One region of the Streptomyces sp. NPDC058464 genome, then DNA from elsewhere that is predicted to be linked to it. Evidence: riboswitches for the same ligand, from Rfam matches in the RefSeq annotation. Region 1 holds a riboswitch; each other region holds the start of a gene.

Region 1 (7,007 bases):
ACGGCCCGTGTGACGGCCCGTGTGAGACCCGTGTGACGACGGAGAAGGGGCGGGAGATGAAGGTGGTCGCCGTACCGGCGGCGGTCCGGAGGGGCGCGGTGCGCGTGGGGTTCGCCGCGCTGCCCGTGCTCACCCTGGGACTGCTGTGCAACGTACCGTCCCTGATCCTCGCCCTGCGCCGGCGCACCCGCGCCGACTGGTGGGCCTTCGCCGGGTTCAGCGCGGTCCTGGTGGCCTGGATCACCGATCTCGGACTGACCCCGGACGACACCCACGGCCTGCTGTTCACGTCCGACCTGCTGCTGATCCTGCTGTCCATGGCGGGCGCCTCACTGCACGCCTGGACGATGTGGCCCCGGCTGGCCGCCGGGCGGCGCTGACGTACACAGGGCAACAGGGCAAGGCGCAGAGTTCGAAAGCAGGCAGGAAAGCAAGTGGCCAAACAGGTCAGACAGGTGTCGCAGGCGCGCACCAACCGGCCGGAGCCGTCCGGGCGGTTCGCCGTCGTGGGGAGCGCCGTCGTCACCCGGCTGCGCTCCCTCCGCGGGCGCACCATCGCGCTGGCGGCGGGCGGGGTCGCCGTCGTGGCCGCCGTCGTCGTCACCGTCGTACTCGTCTCCTCCGGGGACGACGGCCGGCCCCCGATCCCCGACACCCGGGCCCGCCACTACACCGACGTCGACGCCTGTCTGCTCACCGGCGAGAAGGGCATCAGCGGCGGGACCGCCGCGGCCGTCTGGCAGGGCATGCAGGACGCCTCGCTGAAGACCCACGCGCGCGTGAGCTACGCGCAGGTGCTCGGCGAGCAGAGCACCGGCAACGCACGCCCCTTCCTCAACAGCCTGCTCCAGCGCTCCTGCGACGTCGTCCTCGCCGTGGGCCGGCCCGAGGTCACGGCCGCGGCACAGTCCGCGGTCACGCACAAGAAGGTCGGCTTCGTGCTGGTGGGTGGCGGCGGAACGGCCGCGTCCAACGTGGCCGACGTCTCCGCCGGGGAGGGAGTGCGGGCCGATGTCGCCGGCGCCGTCGAGCGGGCGGTGGCCGGACGGGGCTGAGCGCCGTTCCGTCTCGGGGCGCGCGTGGCGGGTGCACGGTGGGTACCTGGCGAGTACGCGGCGACCCGCAAACCCTTCCGGGGGTGGCGCGGCGGTGCCGGATACGGCTGTGAATCGTTGGTCGAATGGGTTGGCCAGAGCTTGCCCACTGCCTACCATCGATCACCGCAAGACTTTGTGCACCGTCGCACAATCTCCTCGGGAGGCACCCTTGCACCGCCGCCGTCGCACCGCGCTCGTCCTCTCCGCCGCGATCGCCGCCGCGGCCCCCTTCCTCACCGCCTGCGGAAGCGACGCGCACCCGGGCGCCGCGGCCGTCGTGGGCGGCCAGCGGATCACCGTCTCGCAGCTGGAGACCCGCGTGAACGAGGTGCGCCAGGCCCAGCGCGCCGCGGTCCCGGACGAGACGCAGTACCAGCAGGTGCTGTCCGCCACCAGCAGCCTCACCCGGGACACCCTCTACAACATGGTCCTCGACCGGGTGCTGCACCAGGCCGCCCAGACCGCGGGCGTCACCGTCACCCGTGCGGAGGTCGAGCAGATGCGCTCCGGCCTCGAACAGCAGGCCGGCGGCTCCGCGGCGCTGCAGACCGCCTGGCTGCAGAAGTACGGCATCGCCCCGCAGCGCCTCGACGACAACCTCCGCTTCCAGGTGGAGGCCAAGAAGCTCGCCCAGGTGCTCGGCACCGACACCTCGCAGCCTGCCTTCTGGAAGGCTCTGGCGAGTGCCTCCAAGGAGCTCCACGTGGACCTCAACCCGCGCTACGGCGCCTGGGACGTCCAGAAGAGCAGCCGGGTGGACGCCAAGACGCCGTGGGTACGGGAGGTCACGTCTGCGGGGACGCAGGTGTCGGCGTAGGGGAGGTCACGGGGGTAGTCACCTTGATACCGGTCATACGATCACTTGATCACCCCCACCCTGTGGACAAACCGCGAGGTCGGCGGCGGTGGTGCGTTACGTTCGGAGCGTGAACACCACCAGGCCCGAATCCACCACCCCGGAACCCACCCCGACCTCCCGGTCCGACGCCGGCCGCGTCGTCCTGCTGACCACCAGCCACCGGGTCGCCCCCGGCCTGCTGTCCTGGCCCGCCTGGCAGGCGCTGCGCGCGGCGGACCGGGTGCTGTGCGCGGACGGTGCGCATCCGCAGCTGCCCTACCTGCGGGAGGCCGGGACGGCCGTGGACGAGGCCGCCCCCACCGCCCAGGAGCTGGTCGACGCCTGCGCCGGCGGCCGGACGGTGGTGGTCGTGGCCGCGGGCGAGGGCGAGCCCGCCCTCACGGACGGCCTGGCCCGCCTGGCCGGCTCCGGCCGCGTCCGGATGCCCGAGCTGGAGCTGCTCCCCGCCTCCTACGACCTGCCCGGCGCCCGCCTCCTCGACCTCGTCCAGGTCATGGACCGGATCCGCGCGGAGTGCCCCTGGTCGTCCCGGCAGACCCACAAGGGCCTCGCGAAGTACGGCATCGAGGAGGCGTACGAACTCGTCGAGGCGATCGAGGAGGGCGACCGCGACGAACTCCGGGAGGAACTGGGCGACGTGCTCCTCCAGGTCGTCTTCCACGCGCGGATCGCGGAGGAGGACCCGGACGCCCCCTTCTCGATCGACGACGTGGCGGGCGGCATCGTCGCCAAGCTCATCCACCGCCACCCGCACGTCTTCGGCGACGAGACCGCGGCGACGCCGGAGGAGGTCAAGGAGCACTGGCTGCGCACGAAGGCCATAGAGAAGCGACGCGAGTCGGTGACGGACGGGATACCCCTCGCGCAGCCGGGTCTCGCGCTGGCGGCGAAGCTGGCCTCGCGGGTGCGGACGGCGGGACTGGAGGTGCCGCTCCCGCAGGAGCAGGGCATCGGGTACGAGCTGCTCGCGCTGGCGGCCCGCGCGGAGGCGGAGGGCGTCGACCCGGAGGCGGCACTGCGGGCGGCGGCCCGGGCCTACCGGGACGCGGTGCGGGCGACGGAGGGAGTGGAGAAGTGACCGCGCCCGCCCCCGACCTGTTCACCTGGGAGTTCGCCGCCGACCCCTACCCCGCCTACGCCTGGCTGCGGGAGCACGAACCCGTGCGGCGGACCAGGTTGCCCAGTGGGGTGGAGGCCTGGCTGGTCACGCGGTACGGGGACGCCAAGCAGGCGCTGGCCGACCCGAGGCTCTCCAAGAACCCTGCGCATCACGACGAGCCCGCGCACGCCAAGGGGAAGACCGGCATCCCCGGGGAGCGCAAGGCCGAGTTGATGACGCACCTGCTGAACATCGATCCGCCCGACCACACCCGGCTGCGGCGGCTGGTGAGCAAGGCGTTCACACCGCGCCGGGTGGCCGAGTTCGCGCCGCGGGTGCAGGAGCTGACCGACCGGCTCATCGACGGGTTCGCGGCGTCCGGGTCCGCCGACCTCATCCACGAGTTCGCCTTCCCGCTCCCCATCTACGCCATCTGCGACCTGCTCGGCGTCCCGCGCGAGGACCAGGACGACTTCCGGGACTGGGCCGGCATGATGATCCGCCACGGGGGCGGGCCGCGCGGCGGGGTCGCGCGGTCGGTGAAGAAGATGCGGGGGTACCTGGCCGAGCTGATCCACCGGAAGAGGCAGGAGCTGCCCGCCGAACCGGCCCCCGGCGAGGACCTCATCTCCGGGCTCATCCGGGCCTCGGACCACGGCGAGCACCTCACCGAGAACGAGGCCGCGGCCATGGCGTTCATCCTCTTGTTCGCCGGGTTCGAGACCACCGTCAACCTGATCGGGAACGGCACGTACGCGCTGCTCACCCACCCCGAGCAGCGCGCCCGGCTGCAGGACTCCCTCGCCGCCGGTGAGCGCGGGCTGCTGGAGACCGGCGTCGAGGAACTGCTCCGCTACGACGGACCGGTGGAGCTGGCCACCTGGCGGTTCGCCACCGAGCCGGTCGACATCGGCGGGCAGCACATCGCGCCCGGCGACCCGGTCCTGGTCGTCCTGGCCGCGGCGGACCGGGACCCGGAGCGGTTCGCCCGACCGGACATCCTCGACCTCTCACGCCGGGACAACCAGCACCTCGGATACGGCCACGGCATCCACTACTGCCTCGGCGCCCCGCTGGCCCGCCTGGAGGGCCAGACCGCCCTCGCCACCCTCCTCACCCGCTTCCCCGACCTGCGACTCGCGGTCGACGAAGGGGAGTTGCGGTGGCGCGGCGGGCTCATCATGCGCGGACTGCGCACGCTGCCCGTGGAGTTCACGCCGACCGGCCGATGAGCCTTCGCCGGGCCCTCGCCGAACCCCTTACCGGTCCGTACGGGCAAAAGGTGACTAGCGTTCAAGTCTGTGATCTTCACGTGATCTGCGCGGCATTAACTTGTGACAAGTGATCGTCTGCCGATACGTTCACCCATCAGCGCGGCGCCCTGCGGGACCCGCCGCGCCGGTCACCGCTGTCGCTCGAAAGGTTTCCGCATGCTCTCCGGGAACGGTCGTCACCGTCGCCCCCGTCAGGCTCCGGCTCTCCTCGTCGCGGCCGGCGTGACCGGCTCCGCCATCGCCATCCCGCTTCTCGGCGCGGCGAGCGCCAACGCGGCCGACGGCTCCACCTGGGACCAGGTGGCCCAGTGCGAGAGCGGCGGCTCCTGGAGTGCCGACGACGGCACCGGCTACTACGGCGGCCTCCAGATCTCCCTGGACGACTGGAGCGAGTACGGGGGCCTGGACTACGCCGGTACGCCCGACCAGGCGAGCCGTTCGCAGCAGATCGCGGTCGCCGAGAAGATACTCGCCGACCAGGGCACCAAGCCCTGGCGGACCTGTGCCCTGATCGCCGGACTCTCTTCCGACGACGCCTCGGTGAACGTCGACACGGGACTTGGCGACTCGGGTGATTCGTCTGGTTCCTCCGACTCGTCGGACTCGTCCTCCGGGCTGTCGAATTCGTCGTCCTCCTCTGATTCCGGTTCCTCCTCGGGTGCCGCGGACTCCGGGGACGACTCCGCCACTCCCTCCCCGAGTGCGAGCGGTGACTCCAAGAAGGACACCCCCAGTAAATCCACCAAGACGGACAAGTCGGAATCTTCCGACTCTGACGCCTCGAAGCCGAGCGAGAATCCCGTCGTCCCCGAGAGTGACGACTCGGACAATTCGGGGCAAGCTGAAGGCTCTTGGAGCCTGGTCGACACGGGGGCCGTCAGCGCTGGCGGCAAGCATCGCGGCGGCTCGGCGGACGAAAGCGTGACAAACGGTCAGGGTGCCACCTCCTCCGGCCGGCACGCCGTGCGCGACAGTGACACCTACACCGTCCGCGCCGGCGACACCCTCGCCTCCATCGCCGACTCCCTTGACCTCGACGGCGGATGGCGTGCGCTCTATGCCGCGAACAAGGCGGCCATCGGTGCCGACCCGAACGACATCAGCGCCGGTCAGACCCTGAAACTCGGTAGCTAAACGGACGAAAAGCGGCGGGAGTTGGCGTCTGTAAGCCGCCCCACTTCGAAGTTAAATGTCCGGTTTGGTGAAAGTGTGGGATGAGTCTCAGAAGCCCTGATCATCTTTGAAATTCACCTGATGCCCTGTTTACGGTCAAGGCCGCTCGTCACCACGAGCCCCGGCCGTCGCAACGCCGAGTCCTGCCAGCGGCCGTCCGGGAACAGTCGACGCGTCATGCGCCGTAGGCAGGAGCGGGGGACCCAAGGTAAGTGCCGGGACCGGTGGTTGAGGCCGCCGATCCGGCTCGGGGTGAAGCCGCGCACCGACACACGGGTGTGCGGCCGGGCAACTCAACCGGCCCGAACCCGACAGCTCACCTCGCAGGCGTCGGTGAGGGGATCGATCCATGCTGTTTTCCGGCAAGGGCAAGCACCGTCGTCCGTCCAAGGCCGTCCGCGCCATCGCTGTCGCCGGTGTCACCGGCGTCGCCGTCGCCGCCCCGCTGATGGCGGCCGGCAGCGCCTCCGCCGCCACCGCCTCCGAGTGGGACACCGTCGCCCAGTGCGAGTCCGGCGGCAACTGGGCCATCAACACCGGCAACGGCTACTACGGCGGTCTGCAGTTCTCCGCCTCCACCTGGGCCGCGTACGGCGGCACGCAGTACGCCGCGCAGGCCAACCAGGCCACCAAGGCGCAGCAGATCACCATCGCCGAGAAGGTCCTCGCCGCGCAGGGCAAGGGTGCCTGGCCGGTCTGCGGCACGGGCCTGTCCAGCGCCGCCTACGCCGGCGGCAGCACCTCCGGCTCCTCGTCGAGCGGCACGGGCACGAGCAGCCGTACGACCGACACGCAGGCCGCCTCCCGCTCCGCCGAGCGTCCGGCCGCGACCAAGACCGTCACCACCCCGGCCGGCAAGAAGGTCAAGAAGGGCGACGGCGAGTACAAGGTCGTCAAGGGCGACACCCTCAGCTCGATCGCCGAGAAGCACAAGGTGAAGGGCGGCTGGCAGGCGCTGTTCAAGCTGAACAAGGACATCGTCGCCGACGCCGACTTCATCTACCCGGGTCAGCAGCTGCACCTGAAGTAGCAGGACGCGGGGCGGTCGCCGCACGTATGAGGTCGTCGCAAGTATTAAGCGGCACCCAGCTGAACCACAGCGCCCGCACAACCGTGGTCCCCATAGTGGAGACCACGTGAGGGCCACCCCCGTCCCCACGGGCCCCCGCCCCGGTGCGTTTTCCCCCGTACGCACCGGGGCGGGGTTTCTCTTTGCCGTCCCCTCCCCTTCTCGGCCCCCTTCTTGGCCCGCTCTTCTTCCGTTCTTCATCGGGCCCCCCTTTGTTCCGCACGTGAACAATGAGTACCGTCTGTGTGTCCACGGGCCGGTCGGTCGTGCCGGCCGACGGCCCTGGGACGGTTAGGCTCTAGTCGCAAGGCTGAGCAAGGGCCGACGAGGCCCGCGTGCGCCCCGCACAACCAGCGTCACATCCCAAGAAGGAGATGCTCGTGCCGTCCATCGACGTCGTCGTAGCCCGGGAAATCCTGGACTCCCGAGGCAACCC
Region 2 (7,007 bases), on a different contig from region 1:
TGCGCGTCGCACGCCTCGCGCAGCACCCGCAGGTAGGCGGGGGAGTGGAAGCGCATCCCGCCGGCGCCCTGCACCACCGGCTCCACGATCACCGCGGCCAGCTCGTGCGCGTGCCGCTCGACCGTCGAGCGCAGGTGCGCGGCGTACGACTCGTCGTACTCCGCCGGCGGCGCGTCGGCGAACACCTGGCGGGGCAGCACCCCGGACCAGAGCTCGTGCATCCCGCCCTCGGGGTCGCAGACGGACATCGGCTGCCAGGTGTCCCCGTGATAGCCGCCGCGCCAGGTCAGCAGGCGCTGCTTGGCGGGGCGGCCGAGGGAGCGCCAGTACTGCAGGCACATCTTCACCGCGACCTCGACCGACACGGACCCGGAGTCGGCGAGGAAGACGTGCTCCAGGCCGGCGGGGGTGATGTCGACGAGGAGCTTGGCCAGCCGGACGGCGGGCTCGTGGGTGAGCCCGCCGAACATCACATGGCTCATCCGGCCGAGCTGGTCGTGCGCGGCCTCGTTGAGCACCGGGTGGTTGTAGCCGTGGATCGCCGACCACCAGGACGACATGCCGTCGACAAGATCGCCCGAGCCGTCCGCGAGCCGCAGCCGGACCCCGCTCGCCGACTCCACGACGAGCGGTTCGGCCCGGCCGGGCATCGGACCGTACGGATGCCAGACGTGCCGACGGTCGAGGTCCAGCAGCTCGGGGACGCTCAGGCCAGGCACGTCAGGCATTGGGCGCGAGATCCGTTCCGGCACCCCGGCGGCGGACGGCGACCAGGTCGGTGCGCGGCTCGTTGGCGGGGACGGTCACAGCCTCGGCCACATCTTCGTGGGAACCGCAGACCGACCCGCAGCCGGCGCTCTCGCCCGCGTGCGATCCGCAGCCCGCGCCCTCCGTCGCGTGCGACCCGCACCCGGCGCCCTCGGCCCCGTGCGACCCGCAGCCGGCACCCTGCGCCTCGGCCCGGTGCTGCGGGAGCGTCACCTCGTCCGCGCCCTCCACCACGAACCCGGCGTCCGTGATCATCTCCAGGTCGGCCTGGCCGGCCTGGCCCTCGGTGGTCAGGTAGTCGCCGAGGAAGATCGAGTTGGCCAGGTGCAGCGCGAGCGGCTGCATGGTGCGCAGGTGGACCTCTCGGCCGCCCGCGATCCGGACCTCGACGTCCGGGCAGACGAACCGGACCATCGCCAGGATGCGCAGGCAGCGCTGCGGCGTGAGGTTCCACTCCTTGGCCAGCGGGGTGCCCTCGACCGGGATCAGGAAGTTCACCGGAACGGAGTCAGGATCCAGCTCGCGCAGCGAGAAGACCACGTCGACCAGGTCCGCGTCGCTCTCGCCCATGCCGGCGATCAGACCGGAGCAGGCCGACAGCCCCGCCGCGTGCGCCTTGTTGACCGTGTCCACCCGGTCGGCGTACGTGTGCGTGGTCGTGATGTCCCCGTACGTCCCCTCGGACGTGTTGAGGTTGTGGTTGTAGGCGTCCGCGCCCGCCTCGCGCAGCCGCTCCGCCTGGCCGTCGGAGAGCAGGCCGAGGCAGGCGCACACCTCGACGCCCTCGTGTCGCTCCTTGATGGCCTTGATGGTGCCGGCGACCCGGTCCACGTCCCGGTCGGTCGGGCCGCGCCCGCTGGCCACCAGACAGACCCGCTTGGCGCCCCCGGCCAGGCCCGCGGCGGCCGCCTTCGAGGCCTCGTCGGGTTTCAGCCAGCTGTACTTCAGGATCCCGGTGGAGGAGCCCAGCCGCTGCGAGCAGTAGGAGCAGTCCTCCGGACACAGGCCCGACTTGAGGTTGACCAGGTAGTTGAGTTTCACGCGCCGCCCGAACCAGTGCCGGCGCACCTTGCCGGCCGCGGCCACCACGTCGAGCACGTCGTCGTCGGAGGTCGCCAGTACGGCGAGCGCTTCCTCGCGGGTCGGCAGCTCGCGCCGAAGCCCCTTGTCCACCAGCGTGTTCAGCAGGTCCATGAGAGCCGATCCTGTACTACGAGGCTGCTCCGGGCCAAGGAGAGTTTGCACAACCCTGTCAGTTCGACGTGTGGGTATTGCCACACAGTGGGGGGCGGGTGGTCCCGCTAGGGTCTGTTCACTGCCTACAAAATCACCGGAGGGGCCATGGCGTTCGGCTGGATCGACGATCAGGCGGAGCAGCGCCGCCGCGCCGGACTGGTACGGACCCTGCGCCCCCGCCCCGCCGACTCGCCGTTGCTGGACCTGGCGAGCAACGACTACCTGGGCCTCGCCCACCACCCGGAGGTCGCCGAGGGCGCCGCCGGGGCGGCCCGGACCTGGGGCGGCGGCTCCACCGGCTCCCGGCTGGTGACCGGTACGACGGAACTCCACACCGAGCTGGAGCGGGAACTGGCCGGATTCTGCGGGTTCGAGGCCGCCCTGGTCTTCTCCTCCGGCTACGCCGCGAACCTGGCCGCCGTCACCACGCTCGGCCCGCACGGCTCCCTGATCGTCTCCGACGCGCTCAACCACGCCTCCCTGATCGACGGCTGCAGGCTGGCCCGGGGCGCCACCCAGGTCGTCGGGCACGCCGACCCGGACGCCGTGCGCAAGGCGCTCGGGACGCACGAGGGGCCCGCGGTGGCCGTCTCCGACACGGTGTTCTCGGTCGACGGGGACGCGGCACCACTGGCCGCGCTGGCCGAGGCGTGCCGGGAGCGCGGCGCCGGACTGCTGGTCGACGACGCCCACGGACTCGGGGTCCTCGGGGACGGCGGGCGGGGCGCGCCGTACGCGGCCGGGCTGGCCGGCGCCGAGGACGTGGTGGTCACGGCGACCCTGTCGAAGTCGCTGGGCAGCCAGGGCGGCGTGGTGCTGGGCCCGGCCCGGGTGATCGACCATCTGGTCAACGCGGCCCGGACCTTCATCTTCGACACCGGCCTGGCCCCGGCCGCGGCGGGCGCGGCGCTGGCGGCCCTGCGGCTGCTGCGCCGTGAGCCCGGACGGGCGGCCCGGGCCCGCGAGGTGGCCGCGGAACTGCACGCACGGCTGACCGCCGCGGGTCTGGAAGCGGTGCGTCCGGACGCCGCGGTGGTCTCCGTGCGGGCCCCGTCCCCGGAGCAGGCCGTGCAGTGGGCGGCCGACTGCCGTACGGCAGGCCTGGCCGTGGGCTGTTTCCGTCCGCCGTCGGTGCCGGACGGCATCTCACGGCTGAGGCTGACCGCCCGTGCGGACCTCTCCGGGGCCGAGATCGAACGCGCTGTACGAGTGATCGGCGAGACACGACCATGAGTCGGCGTGACACGGCCGGGCCTGGCTCGCAAGCGGATACGGAGTAGTTCGTGGAACGGGTGGGCGTCTGATCAGTTTCGTTCTGATCGCTTTCGTTCGAATCTGATCAGACTCATCTTGGGCTGATCAGTTGACAAGCGCGGTGACGAAACCCGCCCAGCTCTCGGGGGAGAAGAGCAGCGCGGGTCCGGCCGGAGCCTTGGAGTCGCGCACGGCGAGCAGTCCGGCCGACGGGCCGGAGCGCGGCCGTGCCGTCTCCACGCAGTTGTTCGCTCCGGTGCTGTAGCTGCTGCGCAGCCACCGCAATCCGTGCAGATCAGCACTTGAAGGTACGTTCCGAGGCAGTGCAGTCATGGTGCCTCCTTACGTGCCGTCAGCTATCACGGCGATGTAATCCAACGAGTCCTCGGGCGAAAGGGCGTGGATCCGAAGCGTGTTGAAGGCTTCCGTGTAGGCCTGGAGGTCTTCTTTCCGCTCCAGGTAGAGGCTACTCGTCAACTGGTCGATAACAACCACGTCCAGATCAGAAGTGCTCGGAAATGAGAAGATTACGAAAGGTCCCGTGATGCCGACATGCGCCCCGGCCGCGAACGGCAGCACCTGGAGCCGTACATGGGGCAGCCGGGCCGCCTCCATCAGCCGGACCAGCTGCCGCGCCATCACGCCGGGACCGCCCACCTCGCGGCGCAGCACCGCCTCGTCCAAGACCGCGCTCAGCTCCAGCGGCGGATCGCTGTGCAGCACGTCCTGCCTGGCCAGACGCACTTCCACCAGGGCGTCCAGGGCCTCGTCGTCACGCCCGTCCACGGCTGCCCGGGTCACCGCACGCGCGTACTCCGGGGTCTGCAGCAGCCCGGGCACGACCGAGGTCTCCAGCGTGCGCATGGCGCTGGCCTGCGACTCCAGGCTGATGAAATCCCGGTAGGCGGGCGGCAGTACCCCACGGTAGGCGTGCCACCAGTGGTGCCGTCCCGCCGTGTCCTCCGACCCCGCCAACACCAGGAGCAACTCGCGCAGTTGCCCCTCGACCACGCCGTAGGCGTCCAGGAGTAACCGCACATCGGCCGGTTTCACACCGCTGGCGCCGGTCTCGATCCGGCTCACTTTCGACTGATGCCAGCCCACCAGACGGGCGGCCTCACCGCTCGTGAGGCCGGCGCCGGTGCGCAGTGTGCGCAGTTCGGCGCCCAGTTTCCGGCGGCGTACCGCGGGACCGTTCTGCATGGGCTACTCCTTACTCCTTCCGAGCCGCCCAAATACGGTCTGAGGTAGCAGAGTTCACCGCTTCGAGCGACAGATATATGCATATCTTGGTGGATCGCTCCCCTGACCGGCCCGGTAATGGCAGTCTGGCGAAGAAGCACCAGTCCGGGACCGTACTCGAACCATCCGCGCTGTGTCGGACTCCGGTCCCGAGGAAAGGGACGACGTCGCCATGGCAGACCACCTGGAAGCATCCGTCACTCTGCCGAGCGATCCCGCCTCGGTCTCCACCGCCCGCTCCTACGTGCTGGACACTCTCGCGGAGTGGGGACTGCCACCGGAGACGGAGACCGCGGACACCGTTCGCCTCATCGTCTCCGAACTCGCCACCAACGCCGTGCAGCATACGTTCGGGCAGTCACCCACCTTCACGGTGGACCTCGTGCTCGACCGCGACGAACAGCTGCGCATCGGCGTCACGGACAGTCATCCGCGCTTCCCCAAGAGACTTCCCGCCGCGGTCCAGCAGGACAACGGGCGCGGCATGGTCATCATCCGCTGGCTGACCGCCGAATGCGGCGGCAAGCTCCGGGTGCGCCCCACCCGGGAGGGCGGCAAGACCGTCTCCATCGAACTTCCCTGGACGGTCCCGGCCGGCACCGTCACCGCGGCCGGCCAGCAGGAACCGTAGCCCTGAGTCCCCGCCGGCCGGCCACCGGGTGCTGCCGCGCGGATCAGCTGACCCGGCCGTACCAGACGCTGCGCGTCCAGATCTTCTGGAGCCTCACCACGTCCCCGGTCTTCGGGGCGTGCCAGATCTTTCCCTTCCCGGCGTAGATGCCGACGTGGTACACGCTGGAACCCGAGTGGAAGAAGACCAGGTCCCCGGCCTTGCGGTTGCCGGCCGAGATGTGACGGGTCTTGTTGTACTGCTGGGCCGCCGTACGAGGCAGCTTCTTGCCCGCCTTCTTGAACGAGTACAGCGTGAGCCCGGAGCAGTCGAACCTGTTCGGCCCGGTGGCGCCCCACCTGTAGGGCGCGCCCTTCTTCGAGGCAGCGACCTGAAGTGCCTTCGTCGCCATCGTGGCGGCCGAGGCGTCGGAGGCGACACCCGGGATCACGATCGAGCCGCCCACGGCGGCGATGGTCAGTGCCGAGGCCGTACCGGCCCGGGCCATCAGCGACGGAACACGATTGAGCGCATTCATGCGCAACCCTTCGTCAGCCGCCTGTGAAGGATGACCTGTCGGATTCGGGCTGGCGAAGTTGCCCGGCCGTGTTGCCACGGCTTCACCCCAAGGGCTGCTCGGCCCGGTCATGGTGCGACCGTGCCGGCGACCCGGCTTGCTTGGGTCCTCCACTCCTGCCGATGCACTTCTGTCGACGGGTCAATCCGGGCGGCGGCAGGACTCGGCGTCCGCCCGGACCGCCCCGCCGCTGTGGCGGGGGCTTGTCGTCAGACAGGGATCTTCACTCACTCGTGTCCGAAAAACCCAACGGAATCGGGGATTTGTGGGGTTACTCACCACCCACCCGTTCGGGTGGACAACCCTTTGTTCGATTCTCCGTCAACTGCCCTGCGTAGCCCCGGACCTGCGCGAAAGCCGCTCGCGGGCACCCCCGTGCAGGCGGGTCGAGCGGCTCCTGCGGGCAGGTAAAACCACGCCACGCTCCGCCGAACGGCAGTAACCCCTTTGGGTCGTTTCGACTCCGGCCCGGTCGCGCCGTCGACGCACAGGACCGCAGTCCCGCGGGTGTCACCGTACGCAGTCGGGCGGGAGTGCGACGCGAGCGGTCCGGCGCTCGCCGTCGAGCACCCGCAACGCCCGTGCCAGCGTGTCCCCGTGAAGCTCCGTCTCGCCCCGACGATGCATCAGGGTCAGCGCGTCACGCAGCTCGGACGCCGCGCGCACCAGCGCCTGCGCGGCGCGCAGCCCGCGGTAGGTGTCCTCGTTCTGCGCCGGATTGATCCGGCCCAGCAGGTCCACCACGTCCAGGTAACGGTCGATCAGCTCGCCCTCGGCGCGGGTCAGTGCGGGCAGCGGCGGGAGTTCCGGCGGCAGCATCGGCGGCTCACCCCGCGTCCGGCAGGCCGAGCGAGGCCCGGCGACTGGGCACGACCCGGTCCACCAGCCCGTAGGCCAGCGCCTCCTGGGCGTCCAGGATCAGGTCCCGCTCCAGATCCCGGTGCACCTGTTCCGCCGTGCGCCCGGTGTGCCGCACGAGCATCGCTTCCAGCAGTGCCCGTTCCCGGTCCAACTCCTCGGCCCGGATCGCCAGATCGCTCGGCTGGCCGTGGACCGGTTCCGGCAGCGACGGCTGCTGCAGCACGATGCGTGCGCCGGGCAGCACGGACCGCTTGCCCGGCGTGCCGGCCGCGAGCAGCACCGCCGCCGACGCCCCGGCCTGTCCGAGGCAGATCGTCTCGACGTCACAGCTCACGTACTGGACCGTGTCGTAGATCGCGGCCATCGCGCTGAAGGACCCGCCCGGGGAGTTGATGTACAGCGAGATGTCCCGATCCGGAGCCGCGTACTCCAGATACATGAACTGCGCCATCACGTCGT
Region 3 (7,007 bases), on a different contig from region 1:
CAGGGTGCACGCGGCGAGGTCGTCCAGGCCCTGCGGGCGGTCGCCCTCGCGGCCGATGGCGTCGGCGATGCGCTGCAGCGACTCGGACCGCTTCTCCTTCAGCGGGCTCATGATCGTCTGGTCGGCGAGGCCGGGGTTCTGCTCGATCTCCGCGGCGGACTCGGTGAGTTGCTGATACGCGGCCACGATCTGCTGGTCCAGCTGGGCGAGTTCGTTGTCGACGTCGGCCCGCGCCCCGTCGGGTACCGCCGTCAGCCGGCTGCCGACGTCGGGGCAGTAGATGGTGGGCGCGGACAGCACCTGGCCGGTGGCGACCTGGGTCTGCTGGTCCCCGCCCTCGGTGGCCGAGGCATAGACGTTCACCGCGACCAGTCCCCCGCCGCCGAGCATCAGGGCGACCGCTGCGAAGGTCGCGCGTTGTGCGCCGGTCGGGCGTCTGCGCCTGTTGCGTCTCAAGGTCGTTCCCCTGCGTCTCGTGGTCGGCGGGACATGGAAATCCCCGGCCCTATACGGGCCGCGGCGCCATCGTGTTCAACAGACCCACGAATTCACGGCGACCTCACAGAAAGCGCGTGTCCCGGAACGGTCACGGAACAGGGGGACGCAACCGACGGCAACGCCCCGGTGACCCTGCGAAAGCAATGGATGCGCGCGAAATGCCGTCCCGTACGGTCGAGTTCCGAACGCTAAGACGAACATCACAAATACGTATCGGACATTACGCACTTCAACCTTCACACGAGTGACACAAGTTGGCTAAGTTGACGGGCAAGCCGCTCGGCTCCCTCCGGCGAATCCCGCCGGGCCGCGCGGCCTCCGCCGAATCCGGTGCCTTCCAGGGGCGAATCCGGAACCGGGGACCCAACCGAACCACTGGGGTGAATCGGCCGGACGTCCGTGAGGACGGCGGCCGTAGGGCATGCCTTCCGGACTTCACAGCCCGAACCCGACAGCTAACTCGGTAGGCGGAGTACGGAAGGAGCACGACCCCTCAATGGCGCCCGAGAGCCGTGACGAGGTTCGGCAGCGGATCAACAGCCTCTACGACCAGGCCGAGAACGCCACCGGGAACTACAACGCCACGCGCGCGATGAGCGGGGGTTCACGCTCACGCGGTGTCCCGCTGTTCAAGCGGCCCCGTCGCGACGACCCGGGCCTCGACAACATCGCCCGGGAGTGGTTCGACGGCGCCCGTTCGAAGCTGGGGCCGAGCGTCCCGGCCGCACTCCCCTCCGACCGGCAGCCGGCCCGGCCCGGCCCGCGGCGTCCCGTCAGCGCCATGGCCGCCGACCTGCTCGGCCAGCTGGAGGGCTCCGGCCCGGCCCGGCTGGAGCTGACCGCGGGTCCGTCCGCGCAGACCGACTTCGAGGTCGTCCGCGAGCTGCCGCCCCCGAGGCCGGAGCAGCGCGCGGTGGCCGCGCTCGAAGCTGCCCCGGCCGCCCAGCCGGTTCCGTCCGCACAGCCCGTGCCGACCGCGCAGACCCCGTGGCCCACGCCCGAGGCCCAGGCCGCAGCGCAGCAGTGGGCTGCTCCCCCCGTCGGCATACCGAGCCAGCGGACCGACAGCGGCTCCTTCCGGACCGACGCCCTCGCCGCCACCCGCGCGATCCCCGCGGTGACCGAGACGGGCGGCATCCCGATCGTGTCCGCGACCGACACGGGTACGTTCCGCATCATGACCCCGGGCGGTACCAGCGCCAGCCGTGCCACGCCCCCGGCGGACCCGACCGGCTTCCGCGTCATGACCCCGGGCGGCCCGGGCACCGGCAGCTTCCCCGGGGTGCCCCCGATGGACGCGGGCCCCGCCCCCGCCCAGACCATGGCTCCGGTGGCGGCTCCGGCTCCGGCTCCGGCTCCGGCGGACATGACCGGCTTCCGCATCATGACCCCGGGCGGCTCGGGCACCACGGCGTTCCCGGGTGTGTCTCCCCTGGACATGGACACCGCCCCCGGCCAGGCTGCGGCTCCGGCTGTGGGGGACACCGGCTCCTTCCGCATCATGACGCCGGGCGCCACGGGCTCGTTCCCGATGCCGACCTCGGCCGACGCGGGAGCCTTCCCGACCGCGGACCCCATGAGCACCGGCGTCTTCCCGACCGCGGCGCCCACGAACTCCGGCGCCTTCCCGACCGCCGCCCCCACCGACTCCGGCGCCTTCCCGACCATGGCGCCCGCCGCCGCTGCCCCCGCCCCGGCTCCGATGGACATGGGCGGCTTCCGGGTCATGTCGCCGAACGCGACCGCCGGTTACGCCGAGGTGCCCCAGGCCGCCGCCGACACCGCCTACGCCACCGCCGCGTACGCGACGGCGGCACCCGCCACCCCCGCGCCCATGGCCCCCATGCAGCCGGCCGCCTCCTACGCCGCGGCGCCCGCCCCGGACATGGCCGACGCCGCCTACGCCTATGCCGGAGCCATGCCGCCCGCCGACACCGCGTACACGTACGCCGGAGCCATGGCACCCGCCGACGCCGCCTACGCGTACGCCGGAGCCATGCCGCCCGCCGACGCCGCCTACGCGTACGCCACCGCCGCGATGCCCACAGCGATGGCAGCGCCCCCTGCCGCGATGCCCGCGCCGATGGCGGCACCCATGCAGGCGCCGATGCAGGCACCCTTGGCGGCACCCATGCAGGCGCCCATGCAGGCACCCATGGCGGCACCGATGGCCGCACCGATGCAGGCGCCCCCCATCGCCGCGACGGCCGCGGCGCCCATGGCCATGGCCGCACCGCCCGAAGCGATGATGATGGCCGCGCCCGCCATGGCGATGGCCACCGCCGCCCCGGTCATGACGGCTCCGCTCCCCACCACCCCCCTGCCGACCGCACCCCCCCAGGTCGCCGCCCCGGTCCCCACCGTGGCCGCAGCCACGCCCGCGCCCGGTGTCTTCGTCCAGCCCGGCGCCGTGGCCGAGCCGGGCAAGGCCATGAAGGCGCTGGCGTTCGCGCGGGAGCAGATCGGCCGGCCGTGCGTCTGGGGGGCGACCGGTCCGGGGGCCTACGACTGCTCCAGCCTCACCCAGGCCGCCTGGCGCGCCGCCGGTGTCACGCTGCCGCGCAGCGCGCCGGAGCAGACGCTGGCCGGCACCCCGATGACGCTGGCCGCCATCGAACCGGGTGACCTGGTCTTCTTCTTCGACGACGACAGCCACGTCGGGATCTACGCGGGCGGCGGCACGATGGTGCACGCGCCGAGCCCCGGAGCGCTGATCCGCGAGGAGTCGATCTACAACGCCGGGGAGTCGGCGATCCACCGGGTGATCCGCCCGGCCTGACCACCTGGCCTCCCTGCCCCTCTGGCCCCTCTGCCCCCTGGCCCCTTTGGCCCCTCTGCCCCCTGGCCCCTTTGGCCCCTCTGCCCCCTGCCCGTCGGGCTCAGACCCTCCGCCGCCGCGTGCGCCAGCTCTCGTGGTGGTCCAGGAGGGTCTCCTCGACGGGCCGGTAGGCAAGGCCCAGTTCGCGGACGCTCCGGCCGTTGTCGACGCGGAAGCGGATGCCGAGGTGCTTGCGTATGTAGTCCTGGGTGAGGCCGAAGAGCGGCCCGAGGACCCGTACCGGCCCGTGCGGGAGCGCGGTGCGCGGCAGGCGCGGGTCCCAGGGGTGGCGTCCGCGGATGATCCGGGACATCTCGTGGAAGGACGTCATCGTCTCGTTGGCCACGATGTATCGGCCGCTCGCCGCCGGGTTCTCCGCCGCCGCGATGTGCGCGTCGGCCACGTCGCGGACGTCGGCGGTGGTGAAACTGAAGTCCGGGGCGCCGTAGCAGAAGTAGCCCTTGAACAGCTCGTCGAGCAGGAAGAGGCTGCCGGACTCGGAGGCGGGCGTGAGGGAGGGGCCGAGGATCAGTCCCGGGTTGATCGAGACCAGGCGCCAGCGCTCCTGGGCGGCCTCCGCGTCCCAGGCGGCGCGCTCGGCGACCGTCTTGGCGTAGTGGTAGGGGTTGTTCGCCACCGTGCTGGTGGTGTTGAAGTACTTCTCCGTCAGCACCTCGCCGGCCATCTCGCGGACATCGGCGTAGTCGCCGAAGATCGCGCCCACGGTGGAGGTGAAGACCAGGGTCGTCACCTCCGGGGTGCGCTCCACGCTGCCGAGGACGTTGCGGGTGCCGAGCAACGCCGGGTCCACCACGTCCCGTTGACCGTCCTTGATCCGCTCGGGCATCAGGAACGGCGAGGCCACGTGGAAGACGGTCGCGCAGCCCCGGAACGCCTCGTCGAAGGACCCGTCGCCGAGCAGGTCGGCCTCGAACAGGTCCAGTTGGCCCGGGAAGGCCTCCTGGAGCTCCCACAGCGGTCGTACCTTCGTCGCATCGGAGGCGCGGCGGACCGTCGCACGGACCCGGTACCCGCGCTCCAGCAGCCGCCGTACCAGATGGCTGCCGACGAATCCGCTGCCGCCGGTCACCGCGACGGTCGTCTCCCCGCGTGCGTCCACGCTTCCACCCCTCGCCCTCGGGCCACCGCGCCTCGGTGCGCCGCAGAGGACAGGTTGGTGCATGGGCGGGGCACCCGCCAAGCGCCCGGCGGCCCCTGTGGCGTCCCACAAGCCACCCGGAAGCCATCCGGAGCCATAAGCCGGGCCCGACAGAAGTCATAAGATCGCCTTATGAGGTCATAGGGCGGACCCGCGTACTAACTTAGGACTGCCTTAGTTTAGGCTTCCCGTTCGAGATCGCTTGTCCTCACTCGAAGGGAACCTGATCATGCCGCGCCCCCTGCGGGTAGCCATCGTCGGAGCCGGCCCCGCCGGGATCTACGCCGCCGACGCCCTGCTCAAGTCCGCGGTGGCCGCCGAGCCCGGCGTGTCCATCGACCTCTTCGAGCGGATGCCCGCCCCGTTCGGCCTGATCCGGTACGGCGTCGCCCCCGACCACCCGCGCATCAAGGGCATCATCACCGCCCTGCACCAGGTGCTCGACAAGCCGCAGATCCGCCTCTTCGGCAACGTGGACTACCCGACCGACATCAGCCTCGACGACCTGCGCTCCTTCTACGACGCGGTGATCTTCTCGACCGGCGCGACCGCCGACCGCGAGCTGCGGATACCCGGGATCGAGCTGGACGGCTCCTACGGCGCCGCCGACTTCGTCTCCTGGTACGACGGCCACCCGGACGTGCCGCGCACCTGGCCGCTGGAGGCCGAGAAGGTCGCGGTCCTCGGCGTCGGCAACGTGGCCCTGGACGTGGCCCGCATCCTCGCCAAGACCGCCGACGAGCTGCTGCCGACCGAGATCCCGCCGAACGTCTACGACGGACTCAAGGCCAACAAGGCCCTCGAAGTGCACGTCTTCGGCCGCCGCGGCCCGGCGCAGGCGAAGTTCTCCCCGATGGAGCTGCGGGAGCTGGACCACTCCCCCAACATCGAGGTCATCGTCGACCCCGAGGACATCGACTACGACGAGGGCTCGATCGAGACCCGGCGCGGCAACAAGCAGGCCGACATGGTCGCCAAGACCCTGGAGAACTGGGCGATCCGCGACGTCGGCGACCGCCCGCACAAGCTCTTCCTGCACTTCTTCGAGTCGCCGACGGAGATCCTCGGCGAGGACGGCCGGGTCACCGGCCTGCGCACCGAGCGCACCGCGCTGGACGGCACCGGCAACGTGAAGGGCACCGGCGAGTTCAAGGACTGGGACCTCAGCGCGGTCTACCGCGCCGTCGGCTACCTCTCCGACAAGCTCCCCAAGCTGCCCTGGGACATCGAGTCGGGCACGGTCCCGGACGAGGGCGGCCGCGTCATCGAGGAGAGCGGCAGCCACCTCACGTCGACGTACGTCACCGGCTGGATCCGCCGCGGCCCGGTCGGCCTGATCGGCCACACCAAGGGCGACGCCAACGAGACGGTGTCGAACCTGCTGGACGACTACGCGAACGGCCGGCTGCACACCCCGGAGGCCCCCGCGCCGGAGGCCGTGGAGGCCTTCCTCGCGGAGCGCGAGGTCCGCTTCACCACCTGGGAGGGCTGGTACCGGCTGGACGCCGCCGAGAAGGCGCTGGGCGAGCCCCAGGGCCGCGAGCGCGTCAAGCTCGTGGAGCGCGAGGACATGCTCCGCGAGAGCGGCGCGTGAGGCACTGACGCCGAACGGGGCCCGCCCCTGAGCGGATGGTCGGGCGGGCCCCGTTCGCCGCACCATTGTGCGGGGGCGTGCCGGATCAAGGGCACGAGTGAACGGGCGTCGTACGACGCACACGGTGTGCGCCCCGGGTGCGGGGCGCACACCCCGTGCGCGGGCGGCCCCCGCTCGGCGGGACACACTCCCGAGCGGGGATACTGGAAGACGCAGCCCGCTCCCACCAGCAGATTGGCCCATGTCGAACTCCGCCACCGACCGCGCCGTCCTTCCGCCGACCGTCTGGCCCGCACGCGGCCGCCACACGGGCCCGCACTCCGAAGAGGTGATCCGCAGGATCCTGCGCCGCCGCAGGGAGACCGGCGCCCTCGACGACTTCGCCGAACCCCCGATCCCCGACGACCTCGCCCGACGGGTCTTCGAGGCGCGCTGGCGCGTCGACGACGGCACCGTGACGGTGCGCGCCCGGCTCACCCTCGTCGACCCGCGCGGCCATCAGGCCGGGCGCGAGTGGCAGCTCGTCGCCGAGGCCGACCGGCCATGGGACGAGGCCTGGCCCTCCCCCGCGGCGATGTTCTGGCCGGACGGCGAGGAGGCCGGTGACGGCGGCGAGGCCGCCTGGGACTACCACCCGGCCGTGGCGGGCGTGCGGCTACGCACGGTCAACCCGCTGCCCGCCGACGACAAGGACATGCGCCGGGTGCTGCGGGACGCGGCGAAGGACGCCTGGTGCGTCAACCTCGTCGTGCACGAGGCGATGACGCCCGACGCGCTCGGCCGGCTGCCACTGGTCCGGCAGCTGCCGCCCGGCCTCGCGCACCGCGTCGTCGAACACCGGGCCGCGCCCCAGCAGTTCCGTGCCGTCAACTGGGCGCTGCGCGACCTCGGTGCCGAGGTCCCGCGCGGCGGCGCCGTGCTGCTGCCCCCGGACCCGG

What was found. Region 1 has a riboswitch for cyclic di-AMP ahead of ACFWPQ_RS29245 (transglycosylase family protein). Riboswitches for the same ligand answer to the same signal wherever they lie in the genome.
Region 2: it holds a riboswitch for cyclic di-AMP, as region 1 does, so the genes downstream of both, ACFWPQ_RS44600 (C40 family peptidase) here and ACFWPQ_RS29245 (transglycosylase family protein) in region 1, are expected to answer to the same signal.
Region 3: it holds a riboswitch for cyclic di-AMP, as region 1 does, so the genes downstream of both, ACFWPQ_RS15790 (NlpC/P60 family protein) here and ACFWPQ_RS29245 (transglycosylase family protein) in region 1, are expected to answer to the same signal.

The regions. Positions count from the first base shown of each region.
Region 1 is NZ_JBHXMA010000024.1:79,195-86,201, forward strand. Features, by position in the region: gene ACFWPQ_RS29215 (hypothetical protein) at 33-380, shown strand; gene ACFWPQ_RS29220 (hypothetical protein) at 435-1,055, shown strand; gene ACFWPQ_RS29225 (SurA N-terminal domain-containing protein) at 1,267-1,914, shown strand; gene ACFWPQ_RS29230 (nucleoside triphosphate pyrophosphohydrolase) at 2,024-3,034, shown strand; gene ACFWPQ_RS29235 (cytochrome P450) at 3,031-4,287, shown strand; gene ACFWPQ_RS29240 (transglycosylase family protein) at 4,486-5,463, shown strand; cyclic di-AMP (ydaO/yuaA leader) riboswitch at 5,673-5,847, shown strand; gene ACFWPQ_RS29245 (transglycosylase family protein) at 5,852-6,532, shown strand; gene eno (phosphopyruvate hydratase) at 6,946-7,007, shown strand, end outside.
Region 2 is NZ_JBHXMA010000053.1:62,221-69,227, reverse strand. Features, by position in the region: gene ACFWPQ_RS44630 (adenosylmethionine--8-amino-7-oxononanoate transaminase) at 1-728, opposite strand, end outside; gene bioB (biotin synthase BioB) at 721-1,962, opposite strand; gene ACFWPQ_RS44620 (8-amino-7-oxononanoate synthase) at 2,110-3,237, shown strand; gene ACFWPQ_RS44615 (DUF397 domain-containing protein) at 3,364-3,591, opposite strand; gene ACFWPQ_RS44610 (helix-turn-helix domain-containing protein) at 3,601-4,461, opposite strand; gene ACFWPQ_RS44605 (ATP-binding protein) at 4,673-5,131, shown strand; gene ACFWPQ_RS44600 (C40 family peptidase) at 5,175-5,648, opposite strand; cyclic di-AMP (ydaO/yuaA leader) riboswitch at 5,652-5,836, opposite strand; gene ACFWPQ_RS44595 (hypothetical protein) at 6,198-6,506, opposite strand; gene ACFWPQ_RS44590 (ATP-dependent Clp protease proteolytic subunit) at 6,514-7,007, opposite strand, start outside.
Region 3 is NZ_JBHXMA010000010.1:65,390-72,396, reverse strand. Features, by position in the region: gene ACFWPQ_RS15795 (DUF1996 domain-containing protein) at 1-390, opposite strand, end outside; cyclic di-AMP (ydaO/yuaA leader) riboswitch at 808-984, shown strand; gene ACFWPQ_RS15790 (NlpC/P60 family protein) at 995-3,277, shown strand; gene ACFWPQ_RS15785 (NAD-dependent epimerase/dehydratase family protein) at 3,378-4,436, opposite strand; gene ACFWPQ_RS15780 (FAD-dependent oxidoreductase) at 4,705-6,069, shown strand; gene ACFWPQ_RS15775 (hypothetical protein) at 6,311-7,007, shown strand, end outside.